Regions from separate parts of the Methylophaga thalassica genome, predicted to be linked through region 1. Evidence: riboswitches for the same ligand, from Rfam matches in the RefSeq annotation. Region 1 holds a riboswitch; the other holds the start of a gene.
What was found. A riboswitch is a leader RNA that binds a small molecule or an ion and turns the genes downstream of it on or off. The one in region 1 is predicted to bind cyclic di-GMP.
Positions count from the first base shown of each region.

Region 2: linked by a shared signal. The riboswitch ahead of QQL60_RS02540 (hypothetical protein) and the one ahead of QQL60_RS07605 (hypothetical protein) in region 1 are both predicted to bind cyclic di-GMP.

Region 1 is NZ_BSND01000005.1:80,498-88,851, forward strand. It holds gene QQL60_RS07585 (inactive transglutaminase family protein) at 1-603, shown strand, start outside; gene QQL60_RS07590 (alpha-L-glutamate ligase-like protein) at 600-1,592, shown strand; gene QQL60_RS07595 (SIMPL domain-containing protein) at 1,646-2,365, shown strand; gene QQL60_RS07600 (PA0069 family radical SAM protein) at 2,365-3,423, shown strand; gene QQL60_RS07605 (hypothetical protein) at 3,516-4,010, opposite strand; cyclic di-GMP riboswitch class I at 4,037-4,119, opposite strand; cyclic di-GMP riboswitch class I at 4,506-4,594, shown strand; gene QQL60_RS07610 (PEP-CTERM sorting domain-containing protein) at 4,621-5,373, shown strand; gene QQL60_RS07615 (Gfo/Idh/MocA family protein) at 5,436-6,446, opposite strand; gene QQL60_RS07620 (peroxiredoxin) at 6,608-7,123, shown strand; gene rpiA (ribose-5-phosphate isomerase RpiA) at 7,189-7,869, opposite strand; gene QQL60_RS07630 (fructosamine kinase family protein) at 8,096-8,354, shown strand, end outside.
Region 2 is NZ_BSND01000003.1:494,969-503,322, reverse strand. It holds gene QQL60_RS02560 (pyridoxal phosphate-dependent aminotransferase) at 1-696, shown strand, start outside; tRNA gene QQL60_RS02555 (tRNA-Asn) at 760-835, shown strand; gene mepM (murein DD-endopeptidase MepM) at 1,183-2,574, shown strand; gene QQL60_RS02545 (thioredoxin family protein) at 2,580-2,918, opposite strand; gene QQL60_RS02540 (hypothetical protein) at 3,100-3,639, opposite strand; cyclic di-GMP riboswitch class I at 3,657-3,743, opposite strand; gene QQL60_RS02535 (hypothetical protein) at 3,903-4,130, opposite strand; gene QQL60_RS02530 (hypothetical protein) at 4,136-4,741, opposite strand; gene QQL60_RS02525 (hypothetical protein) at 4,912-5,277, opposite strand; gene QQL60_RS02520 (hypothetical protein) at 5,375-5,752, opposite strand; gene QQL60_RS02515 (HPP family protein) at 6,057-7,016, opposite strand; gene QQL60_RS02510 (NnrS family protein) at 7,098-8,282, opposite strand; gene hmpA (NO-inducible flavohemoprotein) at 8,340-8,354, opposite strand, start outside.

The DNA.
Region 1 (8,354 bases):
CAAGCCTTGTTTAAAGGTATTTTGTTGATACCGGTCGGTGTGCTCGTCGTTGTATTGATGCGTATTTTGGTCGGTCTGAAAACATCTGGTACCTTTATGCCAGTATTGATTGCCCTGGCCTTTATTCAGACCAGCCTCGTGACCGGCCTTGTTGGTTTCTTACTGATTGTTGGTACTGGTTTATTAATTCGCTCATACCTGTCCTATCTCAATCTACTCCTTGTTGCCCGAATATCCGCGGTCATCATTATGGTTATAGGCATCATCGCGATATTCTCTATTCTTGCCTACAAGCTTGGTTTAACTGAGGGTATGAAAATTACCTTCTTCCCGATGATTATTCTGGCATGGACCATTGAACGAATGTCGGTTTTATGGGAAGAAGAAGGTCCACATCAAGTAGTGATTCAAGGTGGTGGTTCGCTGTTAGTGGCTGTGCTGGCTTACCTAGCCATGAATAACGAGTTAATTCGTCATTTAACATTCAACTTCCTCGGCATCCAGCTTATTTTGATGGGACTAGTGTTAATGGCAGGTAATTACACCGGTTATCGCTTGCTGGAATTAAAACGCTTTAAACCCTTAACTGAGGATCACCTATGAGTCTGAATGTGCTGAATTGGCTGAAAGACGTCAAATCTCGGTACGTTCACCCAAACAAGCTTGCCAAGATTGGTGTGCTTGGAATGAACGAACGGAATATTGCTTATATCAGCCGCTATAATCCAAGACGACTCTATCCTCTGGTTGATGATAAGTTACAGACAAAAGAAATTGTGCTGGAAGCTGGCGTTAATGCGCCCGATCTTATTGGTACCATTACTGAACAACACCAGGTAGATGATCTGCTCGAGATTATCAAAAATACAGCGGGTTTTTGCATCAAACCCGCTCATGGTTCTGGTGGCAAAGGAATTTTAGTTGTCACAGGTTCTGATGATTTTGGTTATCACAAAGCGAATGGACAAATTTTAAAACTGGCCGATCTACAGCGTCATGTCTCTAACATTCTGGCCGGCTTATTTTCATTGGGCGGTCGAACTGATGTTGCCATTGTTGAAGCATTAATCCAATTTGATGATTGTTTCAATGGTTATACGTTTGAAGGTGTGCCTGATACACGCGTTATCGTTTTCAAGGGATTTCCTGTGATGGCGATGATGCGCTTATCAACCGCTGACTCTAACGGTAAAGCCAATCTTCACCAGGGTGCTGTTGGGGTGGGACTGGATATTGGCAATGGTAGTGCGGTACGCGCTGTACAGTTTGATCGCCCGGTTATGTTACATCCTGATACAGGAAGAAACCTGCTCGATCTTCAAGTACCGCATTGGGATCAGTTACTGCATTTGTCTGCTTCCTGTTATGAAATGTCAGGCTTAGGCTATTTAGGTACAGATATTGTCCTGGATAGGACAAAAGGCCCCATGCTGCTTGAGCTCAATGCCCGTCCAGGACTGAGTATTCAAGTCGCAAATGGTTCAGGTTTATTACCCAGGCTGAAAAAAGTTGAAGCATTGACCAATACAAAGAAAATGACTATTGAACAGCGAATCGCATTTTCAAAAGAGCATTTTTCTCGTCGATCATAAGCGACTTTTGATTTACACTGCTGGTAAACATTTCCTTTTTTGAGGGGCTTCTTATGTCATCGGTAAATAAAACCAGCAGTCTGATTCTTGGAATTGCTTTAGTTCTTGGTTTGAGCAGTTTAGGCTGGTTTCTCTCAAATGCCGCCATCAAATACAAAGAATATGAGCGAACCGTGACAGTGAAAGGCCTGGCTGAAAGAGAGTTCACTGCAGATGTGGTGATATGGCCTATCCAATTCACGCTCGCAAGTAATAATTTGCAAGTCTTATACAATGATGTTGATGCCAATACCAATACCATCATCTCCTTCCTGACTAAACTTGGAATCAAACGTGCTGATGTCACTATCAGTGCACCTGCCATTACAGATAAATCTGCCCAGCAATATGGGGGTAATGAGCGTGCTGAATTTCGTTATACGGCGGTTCAAACCGTCACGGTTTATTCGGATGCCATTGATACCGTCCGACAAGTGATGGGGCAACTTTCTGAACTGGGTAAGCAAGGTATCGTTTTAACAGGCAACAACTACGCCGCACAGCCCGAGTATCTGTTTACTCGTCTTAATGAAGTCAAACCGCAAATGATTGAAGAAGCAACCAGAAAAGCACGTGAAGTTGCTGAAAAATTTGCGCAGGATTCAGATAGTACCCTTGGCAAGATCCGTAAAGCCAGCCAAGGCCAGTTCAGCATTAGTGCTCGCGATAATAATAATCCACAGATCAAAAACGTTCGTGTTGTGTCAACGATAGAGTATTACTTGTCTGACTAATGTCAGAAAACGCAAAAATACAAAAAGGCCGGGGAACGCTTAATAATATCGATGGCCGTTTCAATGAGTTTCAACGCACTGAAATTGATGATGGCTGGTTTCATGATGAACCAGCCAACAACTTAACAGAAGTGAGTGTAGAATCCCCTCGTAGTATTATTAGTAGAAACCAATCACCTGACCTTCCCTTTCAGCAATCAATTAATCCATATCGTGGCTGCGAGCATGGCTGTATCTACTGCTACGCCCGTCCTTCACATGCTTATCTGGGACTGTCTCCAGGGATCGATTTTGAAACCAAGTTAACCATCAAACCCAATGCCGCAAAATTACTACGAGATGAGTTGATGGCAACAAACTATCGCTGTTCAACATTATCATTAGGCGCCAACACCGATCCCTATCAACCCATCGAACGCCACTACAACCTTACTCGGGAAGTACTTGAGGTGATGATTGAGTTCAGTCATCCAGTTAATATTGTGACTAAATCTTCATTGATAGAACGTGATATTGATTTACTCAAACAGCTCGCTGAGAAGCAATTGGTAAATGTTCATCTATCCATTACAACACTGGATAAAACACTTGCCAGGAAACTCGAACCTCGCGCCAGCAGCCCACAACGTCGACTGCAAACAATAGAGACATTGAAGGCAAATGGAATACCTGTATCTGTTCTTATTGCTCCAGTCATTCCTGTTCTGACGGATACAGAACTAGAAAATATTATTGATGCTTCGGCACAAGCAGGGGCTGAAAATATAGACTATATTTTCGTTAGATTACCAAGAGAGGTCAGCCCCCTCTTTAATGATTGGCTACATACTCATTATCCTGACAAGGCAGAGCATGTCATGAATCGTATTAAAGACTCCAGAAATGGCAAAACAAATGATCCCAGGTTTGGTTACAGACTTGAAGGTCAGGGGCTCTATGCAGAAATGATCAAAAAACGATTCGAAGTTGCGGTCAAGAAATACTCATTAAACAAGTCTCCAGCGGTTCTGAGAACCGACTTATTTCATAAACCAACAAAGCAAATGAGCTTGTTTTAAAAAGAAAATATTTATTAGCCATAAAAAAGGGGAACCGAAGTTCCCCTTTCAATCTAACTAACAATTGTTAACTTGATTTTTTACTTCAAGTTTTATGCAGCTACTGCTGTTTTTCTACGCAGACCCAAGAAACCTAATAGGGCTGGTGCGAATAAAAACAACGCAGCAGGTACTGGCACAGCTGACACAGAAACATCATATTTAAATACATTTCTAGTTGCATCCTTGATGTCAACCCATGCTGTGTACCCTTGGTAAATCATTGCTGTAAAACTAAAGTCACCGGTAATGTTAAACAGCTTTTCTTCAACACCGTTATAAAATCGTAATGTCGCACCTGCTAATGAACTAGTAGGATTAAACGACCACTCAATTTTAACAGCCGTATCTGAGTCTGTACTAACATCAAAGTATGAGAACCATGTACCAGGTCCTTCACTTACAGTGCCACCACCTAAAACTACACTACCGTTTGATACATCAACATCCTGGTCAAAAGAAGAACCAGCACCAGACATAGATAACGTAGCGGCATTAACACCGACCGAAAACAAAAGAGCTACAACAAATAGCATCGCTTTTTTCATAATAAATTCCTATTTAATATATGAAGCAATGCAACCCAGCCATCTCCAATCAAACCAGAGACCCGTGGCTTTCCGACCCCGCCTCACGACGAGTTTGGCTTTATAAAAAAATTACATTATTAAGACATTTAATAATGCGTTTGTCTGAACCATTCAGACGACTTGATATTACAAATCAAGAGACATGCTAACCACATCAAGTAGTCAAATTTGAGATATCACTCACAGCATTAATGTGATCACGTGATAGGTATCACAATAAATATGTGAACTGGTTATGAATTATCTTATGTAAGAATGAAACATAGCGTGATTCTCAACCCGATCTAGATATATAAAACTCAATAAAAAAACAAACAATTCCCCCACTAAGTCTTTTTTGCACCTTTGGAATATTACTTTTGTTAATATTTGTAAAAATTATTGACATTCGCTATTCCTTAAAAATCTTCTTAGGACTATGATTATGTGTGCTGATTTTATCATCAGCCACGTAATTATCGGAGCCAACCTTGGTGCGAGCCAAGTACGGAAAGCTACAGATCTCGGCTGATGTACTTAGTTGAGATGGCTGAGTTGCATTTTCACTTAATTATTAAAGGAAAATGTCATGCGTAGATATGCGAAAACAATCATTCTGACAACCCTAGCTTTATGTTCAATCTCAACACAGTTACTGGCAGCCCCCCAACCTGTCGACTTATCATCCTGGCAAGCCAATGGAAATGGAAACTGGGTATTACAGACGGGCAATAATGCGGTAAAGCAAACGCTTAATAACGCCCCTACTGTATTCCACAATAATAAAAATAGCCAAGGTACAGCATTATCAGGACAAATTACTGTTCAAACAACTTCTGACGATGATTTTATTGGATTTGTATTAGGCTATAACAATAACGATCTAACAAATTCATCGGCTGATTATCTGCTTATAGACTGGAAACAAGCTGATCAGTCTTATTTTGGTACAGCAAAAAAAGGCCTTGCAATATCCAGTGTAAGTGGACAGTTAGGAGATAACTCAGGGGCTTGGGCTCACAATCCAACGAATAATGTCACCGAGTTAGCCCGTGCAACCAATCTAGGTAATACAGGTTGGTTAGATAACACCACATACGACTTTGACATTATATTTACATCCTCTTTAGTCGAAGTGTTCGTAAACGGTATTAAAGAATTAAGCATTGCAGGCACGTTCAGTAATGGTTCTTTTGGTTTTTACAACTACAGTCAACAAAGTGTTTTATACGCGGGGATTGAAGAAGTTAATGTTCCATCAGAAGTACCGGTTCCAGCTGCAGCATTTATGTTTGCACCAGCTCTCTTAGGTTTTATGGGCCTTCGCCGCAGAGTAAAATAAACTTGAACAATAAAAAAGCCGTGGTGTTCTCCCACGGCTTTTTTATTAATAACGGTCAAACGCTAACCAGATAAGTGAATTTTTTTCCCTTCCCTCACCGAAGCAAGCGCGGCACAAATCGCAGCACAATTATTTCTGGCATCAGCTAATGTCAGTTTGGGGGCTTTCCCCTCTAAGATGCAATCAGAGAAATACTCTATTTCCAGATTAAAGTGATTGGCTTTTGGAATTGATACGGTTTGTTCTTCATTCTCATTCCACCAGCTTATGGTTGCTTCTTCCGTTTCAGGTTGCCAAACCGTGTGGCATTTAATGCCACCTTTGGTACCAATAATCTCATATTCGCTACGTCTGGCATGTTCAAAGCTCATTTCAAAGTGAGCAAACTTACCATCCGCAAAATCAAACACGCCACTTAAGCTGACATCAGCACCACTGTCATTAAGCTTAGCCATTGCCATAGCAGCGACAGGCTCATTATCAAACCACAATCTTGCCGTATGAATGGCGTAAGGACCAATATCCCACATAGCGCCGCCACCATCATTGATGTCACGGTCAATACGATACATTCGCGCCGGTTTCATAGGGAATGCAAACGCCGTTTTTACCGTACGCACGTCACCGACCTTGCCGTCATTAATTAACTGTCTTACATGCTCATGCTGAGGATGGAAGATATACATAAAGCCTTCCATGACTGTTACATTATTTGCTTTTGCAGCGGCTTCAATGGCGTCAATATCGGCTACTGTCAGCGCCATAGGTTTTTCGATCAGTACATGTTTACCATGATTGATGGCTTTGAGTGCCCACTCGGCATGTTCTTCATTCGACATCGGTAGATAGATGGCATCAATATTTGGATGAGAAAGTAATGCTTCCGGATCATCCAGCGTTTCTACCGCCGTTTGTTGTGGTGCCAGTTTTTGCAAAACTTCTGCCGCCGCCCCAGGACGACGACTGGCAATAGCTATCAGCTCCGCATTAGCTGCTTCAACAATAGCGGGCAGTAGTTTTTCGTTAACACGAGCAGCACCTAAAATTCCCCAGCGTAATTGTTTTTCAGCCATGTGTTTATATCCCTTTAATTCAATTTAGTGTTTACCATGATATCGACTCAACAGCACAATTCCAAACTCATAAAACCGCATGTTTCATAGTGTTTTTATCTGTTAGCGATTGCCTTATGCTAGACACCCTGTAAATAAAAATAACGGATTAAGGAGCAATTATGACAATCGAAGTTGGACAGAAAATTCCCGCAGCGACACTTTCTGAGTGTGTTGATTTTTCAGCGAGCAGTGGCTGCCCTGTCAACCCTCAACCACAGAATGTTCAATCATTGACTGAAGGAAAAACCATTGTTCTTTTCGGTGTTCCGGGTGCATTCACCCCGCTCTGCTCTGAAGAACACTTACCTGGCTTTATCCGATTAGCAGATGAGATCAAAGCGGCTGGCGCCGATGAAATCTGGTGCATGGCTGTTAACGATGCTTTTGTCATGGGCGCCTGGGGCCGACAAGTAAATAATGAAGGCAAGGTCAGAATGATGGCTGATGGTAGTGCCGAGCTGACCAAAGCCATGGGCTTAGATAGAGACTTAACTGCCGGAGGAATGGGTGTACGTTGTTATCGCTTTGCCTGCATCCTGAAAGATGGTGTGGTGACTTATATCGGCGTTGAAGGCTCAGGCGAGTTTGGTAAATCTAAAGCAGAAACCATTTTGGATGAACTAAAAAAATCCTAAGCAACATCACAAATGTTTGAGTTGGGGGAGTTTCACTCCCCTTTCTCATTCACTGATGGCTAACGTTATCGCCAGTGTTCTTCCACCTCAGATTCACCGCCAATAAAAATGGCTGATGCGGTGTCACTGAAAATCCCATGCTCGACTATGCCGGGAATGGTATCCAGAATCATGGTTAGCTCTAAGCTATCCATTTGTTTAAATTGCATATCAAGCACCAGACTACCACTTGCTGTAACAGCAACATTATCCCCCGAGGCATTTAGTCGAAGCTGGCCTTGACCACCTTGTTGTTTAAGCTGGGTCAAAACCAAACGCCATGCCTGAGGCATGACTTCCACCGGAATCGGAAAGTTTTGTCCGATATGCTCGACCAGTTTTGACTCATCAACTAAAACAAAAAATTGATCCGCTGCTGAAGCTAACAATTTTTCATTGACTAGATCCTGACCGCGACCTTTCAATAAAGTAAGATCCGGTGTGACCTCATCGGCACCATCCACATACATATCCAGCGCATCAAGTTCTGCAATAGACAGCACGGGCAATCCCGCTTCACGCGCTTTAATCTCACTAATCGCAGAACTACTCACGGTATGAATAGTTAGTTTTTCAGTCTTACAGCGTTTTGCCAGTGCTTCAATAAAGAAATTGGCGGTAGAACCAGTGCCCAATCCCACTATCATATTCTGCTCAACTAAATTGGCTGCATGCAGTGCTACTCGTTGTTTTGGATTCATAGCCATAGACAAACTCCTTATGCCATCCGTAAATACTGTTCAGCTTACATAGCAATGACAGATAAAAAAACGGACAATCCATATGGTTGATGGTTCTTTCATCGTTTTCTGCATGCAGTAGTCACAATTTAATAACGCGTGCTCAACCATGTAAAACTTGATGCCTCAGTGCTTAGCTCATATCCTTAGCTATAGCAGCTAACTCTTTTTTCAAATCTGGTAAGGAAAAATAATGGCACAGCTCGACTCCATTGTTGAACATATTGAATCGACCACCAATCAGAGTCTTCAGCCATATCAACTGAACAGTATCGGTGGTGGTTGTATTAATAGCGCCTTTCAACTAAAAACAGAACAGCAAGCTTATTTTATAAAGGTGAATCAGCCTTCTTTATCGCTAATGTTTGAAGCCGAAGCACTTGGCTTGCAAGAGATGTCAGCGACTAAAAGCATTCGGGTTCCAGAGGTCATCTGCCAAGGAACAAATCATC
Region 2 (8,354 bases), on a different contig from region 1:
GATAAAACAAAACTGTTCGTTATCAACAGCCCGTCTAACCCAACCGGGATGGCATACAGCTTAAAAGAGCTTGAAGCGTTGGGCGACGTGTTACGTAAACATCCAAACATTCTTATTGCCACTGATGATATGTACGAACATATTTATTGGGCAGATGAACCTTTCTGCAATATTTTGAATGCCTGTCCAGACTTATATGACAGAACATTGGTCATGAATGGTGTATCAAAAGCCTACTCAATGACTGGCTGGCGTATTGGTTATGCTGCAGGTCCTGCCCCACTGATTGCTGCAATGAAAAAAGTACAATCCCAAAGTACTTCTAACCCAGCATCTATTTCTCAGGCAGCTGCTGTGGAAGCACTGAATGGCGATCAGTCATGCATCAAAACCATGCTGACCGAATTCAAAAAACGTCACGATTTCGTTGTGGCTGAATTGAACAAAATGCCTGGTGTTGATTCATTAGAAACTGACGGCACGTTCTATGTCTTCCCAAGTATCGCTGGTGTACTGGAAAACAAGCCAGAATTGAACGATGACATGGACTTTGCTGAAGCCTTATTGGTTGAAAAAGGCGTGGCTGTTGTCCCTGGTTCTGCGTTCGGATTGAAAAATCATATTCGTCTGTCGATCGCCACCAGCGAAGAGAATCTTCGTAACGCACTGATTCGTATCGCCGAATTTATTGCGTAAAAAATTATTCAAATTTAGGCTTGACCTACACAGGTCAAGCCACTAGAATAGCCATCTTTCTGTTCCCCGATAGCTCAGTTGGTAGAGCAAATGACTGTTAATCATTGGGTCGCTGGTTCGAGTCCAGCTCGGGGAGCCAAAGAATATTGAAAGCCTCAAAGAGCAATCTTTGAGGCTTTTTTATTTCTGCATCTTAAATATTCCACTTCTCAAATAGCTCACTATCTCTCTATCTGATCATTCTTATAACACGCAATAAATCTATTGCAGTCACGACTCATACGAACCATTAATTCAAACCCTATTTTTTTCAACTCCTCGAGAACAAAACAAATAAACAATGGTCTGTCTATTCATCTCTTTCGCATGAGCAATTAGTTCTAAAAACTTCAACTAACACAAATACTTATTGATATGATATATCATATTTAATAAATTCATTATATGATATATTCCCAGCTATTTTTTTGATCATGAATATTCGTTATGAAGCAAATCCCACCTAGTCCATATGCTAAGCCTGTAACCCTTGTCGGACTCATCATTTTATTGATTGCTCTTCTTAACTATTTCTTTAGTGATAAGCCAGGTGACAATGCTGAAGTAACAGAAATAACATCAGATAACAGTAAGCCTGCTGAAATAGCTGCAAATGATAGTTCGAGTCATACAGATAATAATCACATCACTGATGAGAACTCACAGCCAGTTTCTGTTGAGCCTGTAGAGCCTCAACCTCAGGATATACGCTATACGGTAAAAGACGGCGATAGTCTTGAAACGATATTCAATCAGTTAAACATTCCTATCAATACGCTCTACAACATACTCGAAGCCGATGAAGCGTATCTCGATGCAGATGTCTTACATCCTGACCAGCAACTTATCTTTACTTTAGACAAAGAACACAACCTCACCGAGTTAGCCCTGGTGGTTGATCCCAAAAAGACGGTCATTTATCAAAGAAGTGATGACAACAACTTCATTCACGATGAGAAATTAACACCCACATCATGGCAAACAGAAGTGTTAAAAGGCACGATTGAAGGCAGTTTTTATCTTTCTGCTGTCGATGCTGGCCTAACTGATAAAACCATCATGACAGTGAGAAAATTACTGCAAAGCAAAATTAATTTCCGCCGAGATCTGCGTGCTGGTGATGAATTCCAGGTGGTGATGGAACGAGAAACCATCGATGACACGCCTATTGGCAATAACACCGTTGTTGCTATCCGTTTTAATGGTAAGAAAGTGGACCTAAGTGCTTATCTGCACACCGATGGCATTTACTACGATAAAAATGGTGAGAACCTCACACCGGCACTGCTCCGCTATCCGACAGAAAAACGGTTCAGAATCAGCTCTTCTTTTAATCCTCGACGTTTAAACCCTGTCACCAAAAGAGTCTCACCTCATAACGGTGTTGATTTCGCCACACCTGTTGGCACTAAAGTTATCTCAACAGGTGATGGTGTCGTATTGCGTGTTGCAACACATCGCTATGCAGGAAAATATGTGGTGATTAAAGAGTTTGGCGCCTTCTCGACGAGATACCTGCACCTGAGCAAAATTCTTGTTCGCAAAGGGCAAAAAGTATCGCGTGGTCAAGTCATTGCATTGTCAGGTAACACTGGGAGAAGTACCGGCCCACATTTACATTATGAACTGCACATCAATGACAAACCCGTTAACCCCATCACCGCCAAAATACCGATGCTGAAATCTATACCCAAAACGGAAATGGCGGTTTATCAGAAACATATTAAAAATCTTGATGATCTGATGTCTGGTAAAGCAATTGTTACAGCAGGCGGGCTTGAATGGTTGAATGAATGGTTAATGCGAGACGAGAAAGTGAAAAAAACATCCACTATGTAACAACATCAGTTGCGTTTTGACATTAAGTCACGAACCTCGTCAGCACGTAATGGCCGCACCAAGCGGCCTACTTCCTGACCATCATGCAGTAGTATCAATGTTGGCCACAGCTTAACCTTAAACCCACGGCCCAGTCGTTTGCCCTTGCCGTCATAGATTTTGATATGGCTCAGATCCGCATGCTCATTAACGACTTCAGTTATGGCCGCACTTGCTGCCTGACAATGTCCACACCAGGGCGCACCAAACTCAAGTAATACCTTTCCTGGCAATTCGCTTGTTTGTTCAAAGGTTAATGTTTCTTCTGCATAGCCTGAGTTGGCATCGGGCTGATCCATGTTCATATAATTAACTCTTGGGGGTGAATGACGATCATCTCTACACCAACGTCGTGAATATTATTCTCTAGACTTTAAAGTAAACGGCTCATTTGCCATATCATCTTGCCATATATTTCAATCAGGCAATAAAAAAGCCGTAATGAACTTAATCATTACGGCTTTTATCGGTTTAACAGTTTGTGTATTAAGCGACTGTTTTTTGAGCTTTACGACGTAAGCCCATGAAACCTAATAATGCAGGAGCAAATAAGAACGCTGCAGCAGGAACTGGCACAGCTGACACGTTTAATGACATGCCGCCGATGTTGTCACCGTAATTACTGTCATTGATGAAGAACTGAACTGTGGCATCTGATAACAGTGTAAATGTTGCACCAAGCGCATTCAGCAGTGCTAAATCCGCTGTCTTATATCTATTAGTATCACTAGTGATGATGTTAGTGGTACCAGACGGTGTAGTGAATGAGTAGTTGTTAACCCAGCCTTTAGAACAACCTGTACCATCAGCACTACAACCTTGAACTTTACCCCAAGCATTCCACGCTGTGTATGTATCATCTTTGAATGGGCTTATTGAATAAGTACCTGCTTTCAGGTTTAGCTCAACAGCATTTGAACTAGTATTAGTTTTTGCATCAAGGTGGACAGTTGCTGCATTAGCAGTCAACGGCGCCATGATTAATAATCCAAGTGCAATTAATAGATTTTTGCTAAATAACTTCATTACATAAGCCTTTGTTGTTGTGCAACCCAGCCATCTTTATCCACTACTCATAAAGACCTGAAGCTTTCCGTACTTGGCTCACACCAAGGTTGGCTTTATTGATGAATCAATTTATTACAGGTATAGAATAAATCGCTTTTATATCTCAAACAATTGTACCTTGGTACTAGAAAGCACAGACAAACGTCGGTTTTGGCGATTTACGGCATTAAGATTGCCCCATCGACATCAATCTGAACGGGCAAAGCTGGTCAGGAATACAACTATGTATCAAGTAGATAAATCAAACTCAGCACGACAATAACGTAGCAAGCTAAAGTGAAAAATGACCAAAACCAGAGAGCGAGTAGTCCCGACTTTTCCTCACCATAAGAGAGATTCTCAATAAAGATGGCTTCTTGCATCCGCCTGGCAATGAAGTGCATCGCCACCACAGCAAACAAAAACTGAATCAACGCTGGCACCCAACTCAGAACCGTCGCGCTTATCACTATTACTATCCATTATTCTCACGTGGGTGGAGCTCTGACTCTATCCACTGCGCGACTTCTTGTTTGTCTTTACGCTTTACCATCTGCCTCGTGTTGATGTCTTTTGGATAAACGCAAGTGCCGGTATTGTGCTTCAACACAAATGCGCGCTTCGCCCCAACAGGGTGTTTACTTGGCGCATGAATTACCGCCGCTCTTAACTCCAGGCACTCAACGTCTTCCAGTGAAGCGTTTAAACCTATTTCATTTTGAGTCTTTTGAATAATGTCTTGAAACGTACCCAAAATCAGATAACCGCCATTCAGCAATGGTCCTTGACGCAATGTTTGCTGCACATCCTGCTCGGTCACATTAATACGTTCAAACTCCGTCACAGCAAGCTTATGCTCTTCCCCGGACGTCATTTTTATCACGGCTTGTACGCACACCACATGAACAGGTCGCTCCCCCATATTCACTAATAAACATAAAGCATCGGGGTTTTCATTTTGAGCATGGTGAAAAATAAGATATGGCCGATTATTACGGCGATATTGACTAAGAATTAACTGTAGATAGACAAGCCAGATAATGGCCATAACAGCAGAGCTGACGGGACCAATATAATCCATAAACTCTCCTCCTCAGTGGGAAATTGATGTTTAGACGAGTACAGACTGAGAACTCAGTGATGAGTTTCATTTAGTAAATTGATGAGGTGTATGAGTCAGTAACGAATTGCAAGAAATCAAGAAGGTCCGATTTTTACACTGACCCTAAATATCAGGTTTTGTAGACCTTGTTATCTAGCAACTAGATTAAAAACAGCCATTAACGTCAGAGCTAAGAATAAGTGAGCAAAAACGTACACGCCAAAAGGTATAGCTATTGCTTGCCAGTTTTTTAGAGTTAGATATTTAGGAATGATAAGAGCAAACGCCACTGCAGTAATTACAGTTGCCCAGCCACTAAGAATTGGAATGGTAAGCGCCAGTGATACACGTATGAAAAGCAAAAGACCGGTAAACAGTAATGATAGAAAAACACTTCTTTTTAGCAGTTCTTCTTTTACATTAAGTAAACGTAAGACAACATAAAATCCGACTATTGAGTATGGAAATAGTGAAATTGTAGCTATTAACAATTGTTTGTGTGATAGAACATCCATATTCTTTTATACCCAACGATCTGGTTAAGTAGCGACGCACTTATTGCGTCGTCTCAAGTGAGCGTAACGAACGTACTTGAAGCGCTTGTTAAAAATTTCATTTGTGACCACCAATAGCAAAATGGTTGAGAAGTGAAAAATACCCACCGATAAAAAAGCAAAACAGAACGGTGATAACTGCTAATACAACAGAAATAACGACTTTATATTCATTTCCCTTTAACCAGAAGAAATAATTTAAACAGAAACAGCCAAATGCAATTACTAGTAAGTAATATGAGGAAGCCATCAAAAGGTTAATTGGAAATCTCAAGTTATCAGTCGGTATAACGACATACATTATTCTAGCAATAGTTGCCGGAAGAAAACTTACCAGCATTACAAATAAAGTATTCCAGTAGTATGGATTCATATTTTTAAGAGCGTCTTTTATGAAGCCTCTGGCTTCATAATAAATATAAAGAAGTCGCTTCATAATTCCGTTTTAAGCTCTCCAAGCATTTGATTAAAAAAGAAACGATGATTAATTTTTTGAGAAATAGAGCCAGAAAGTTGAAATGGGTTGGAAAAATAGAGCCAAATCTTTATTCACTTGGAAATGAGTATGTCTCAGATAAAAAGCGATGTTCATATTGAAATATCCATTTCTGTGTTCATTTAAGTCCTTTACGAACTATTCTAGTAGCCGCAATGCAATCTATTGATATTAGGTCAATATTCCATAGTTTTAATTGTTGAGCAACATTCAGAAGGATCGAGTGATAAATATGTGATGTTCGCTAGCTCAATCTCAACCAGCGGCCATTTTGTTCGTAGACTTCAAATTTGGCCCATTGACGGAAGGCTTCGCGTTCTAGCATTCCAGTGTTGTATAGGTCATTACCGGCTACGTTTTTGTAGATAACCACATCATTTTTACTGCCTTCTTTGCCTTCATCTATCACGCGGCGAACAGCCCATGTGTGACCAATTTTGCCATTGCTGTAGAACTTGCCTGTGCTGATTTTTTCTGGATGCTCGATATGCAGTAAGGCATTTTGTTTGGCTTTTTCGAGGAGTTCACTTAAGCCTTCTTCGGTTAAATCCACAAAGGAATCCATCTCGCGAATAGCGGCATTAAAGTCTTCGGTAGTCAGAGCAACGTCTTCCGATGGTAAATTTACATGAGTAGCTTCTTTAGTCTGCCTGGATAAATGGACTGGGTAGCGTCGCCAGTGAAATAAGGCATTAAAGATAATCGCCACCATGAGGATAGCGATGACATTCACCAACACAGGGAAGAGCAAATAGCTGTAGCCCAGTTGTGTAATACCAGCCCCGCCCATAACAGCATTTAAAGCAGTGGCACCACCTGGTGGATGTATGCAACGGGTGTAATACATCAGCCCCACCGCCAAACCCACGGCAATAGCGGCTGCGAGTGGCGTGGCACCAAGAAGATATTGGCAGGTCACACCCACGGCGGCAGAGATTAGATGACCTGCAATCACTTGCCATGGTTGTGATAAGGCACCATGAGGGACAGCAAACACCAATACGGCAGTGGCACCAAAAGAGGCAATAATCAATAACTCTGAACCCGCACTGATTGCAATATGCTGTGACAGCCATTTTGTCATCAGAATGGTCACTAGAATACCGACCATCGCCCCGAATGCTGAGATCACTTTTTCACTATGGCTGGTTCTGTTTTTCTCAATCCCCAGCCATAGCATAAGTCGTTTTAAAGCATGCTTCATAAATTAAAATCACGGGATACAAAATAGGCATAAATTATACCTATTTAAATCATCCTCATATAGCAACAGGTTTTATCGAGCTCACCCCTTTCTCTCGGCGAATAAAATGGGCGTGTATTGATACAGAAAAATACTGTATGCCAACACCCATAGCAGAATACTGAGCCATAGACTCAATAAACTGGCTGAAAAGATGGTAAACATCAGTGTTCTCACTAAGCCGGCTATCAACACGCAGATGAAAGCGATTTTAATCTTTGAAGACGCGATAATGGGTCTGCCAGTATGACCGAGTGAGACTCGTGACATCATGCTTAAAATAAGTCCGCCCATGCCGCCGACCGTTAACGTATGTAGGGCATCATTCATGCTGATATCACCACCTGCATAATGATAGGCCAGCAGACTAAACCCAAGAGGAATACACCAGTAACTCAAGTGTAATGACCATAATAACGGGTGAGATAAGGTAGTAAAAAACCGCCAGCAAGCACACCTTATTGCAGTGAGACATGCTGATATCACTAGCATTACGGCCAGAACACCAGCCGGTATCCACGTTTGTAATTGCAGGAAAAACACCGCCACAATTAACCAGACAGAAAACAGCGCTGTCCTGTCCAGCCATATCCAACGAGGTCTGGCTGGAATCTGCGTGGTGTTAGCCGTAAACATCGGAATAATACGGCCACCAATGACTGCCATCATCAGCGTAATCAGAAATACGGCTGAATAAAGACTGTTGCTTGCCGTTTCAAACTGCTGCAACTGATTGGATAGATGGAAATTAATATTAGTAAAAATCAGTAGCAGCAACACTAGGACTGCAAAGTAATTACGCGTTTGTTTCTTTTGATAAATCAATTTGGCTAAGAAAATAGCTGCATAAATAAAAAAACTGCTATCCAGCAATAGCACTAACCAGGATGGCAAGCTAACTGCTGGCCACATCGCAATACGGCCTACAAGCCAACAACCGACTAATAAAGCACATTGCTTACCATAAATGGAGCGTAAACCTGTCCAGGTTTGGACGGCCGTTAATAAAAAGCCAACCAACACCGCACCGACAAAACCAAACATCATTTCATGACCATGCCAGAGTGTGGCCGGCAATGCATTACTCGGATTTACCCAACCATTCCATACACCTCCCCAATAAAGCAGAGCGATGATGCCAAACAGACTAGCCAATAAAAATAAAGGCCTGAAAGCGAGATCGAACACAGGCTGTGAAAAAAACGCACGGCAGGATTTTATAGGCATAAACAGATACCAAAAGATAAAACAGCGAGCCCTTTCGGGCTCAGCTGTTGGGTGAGGTTAAATAATCTCGTC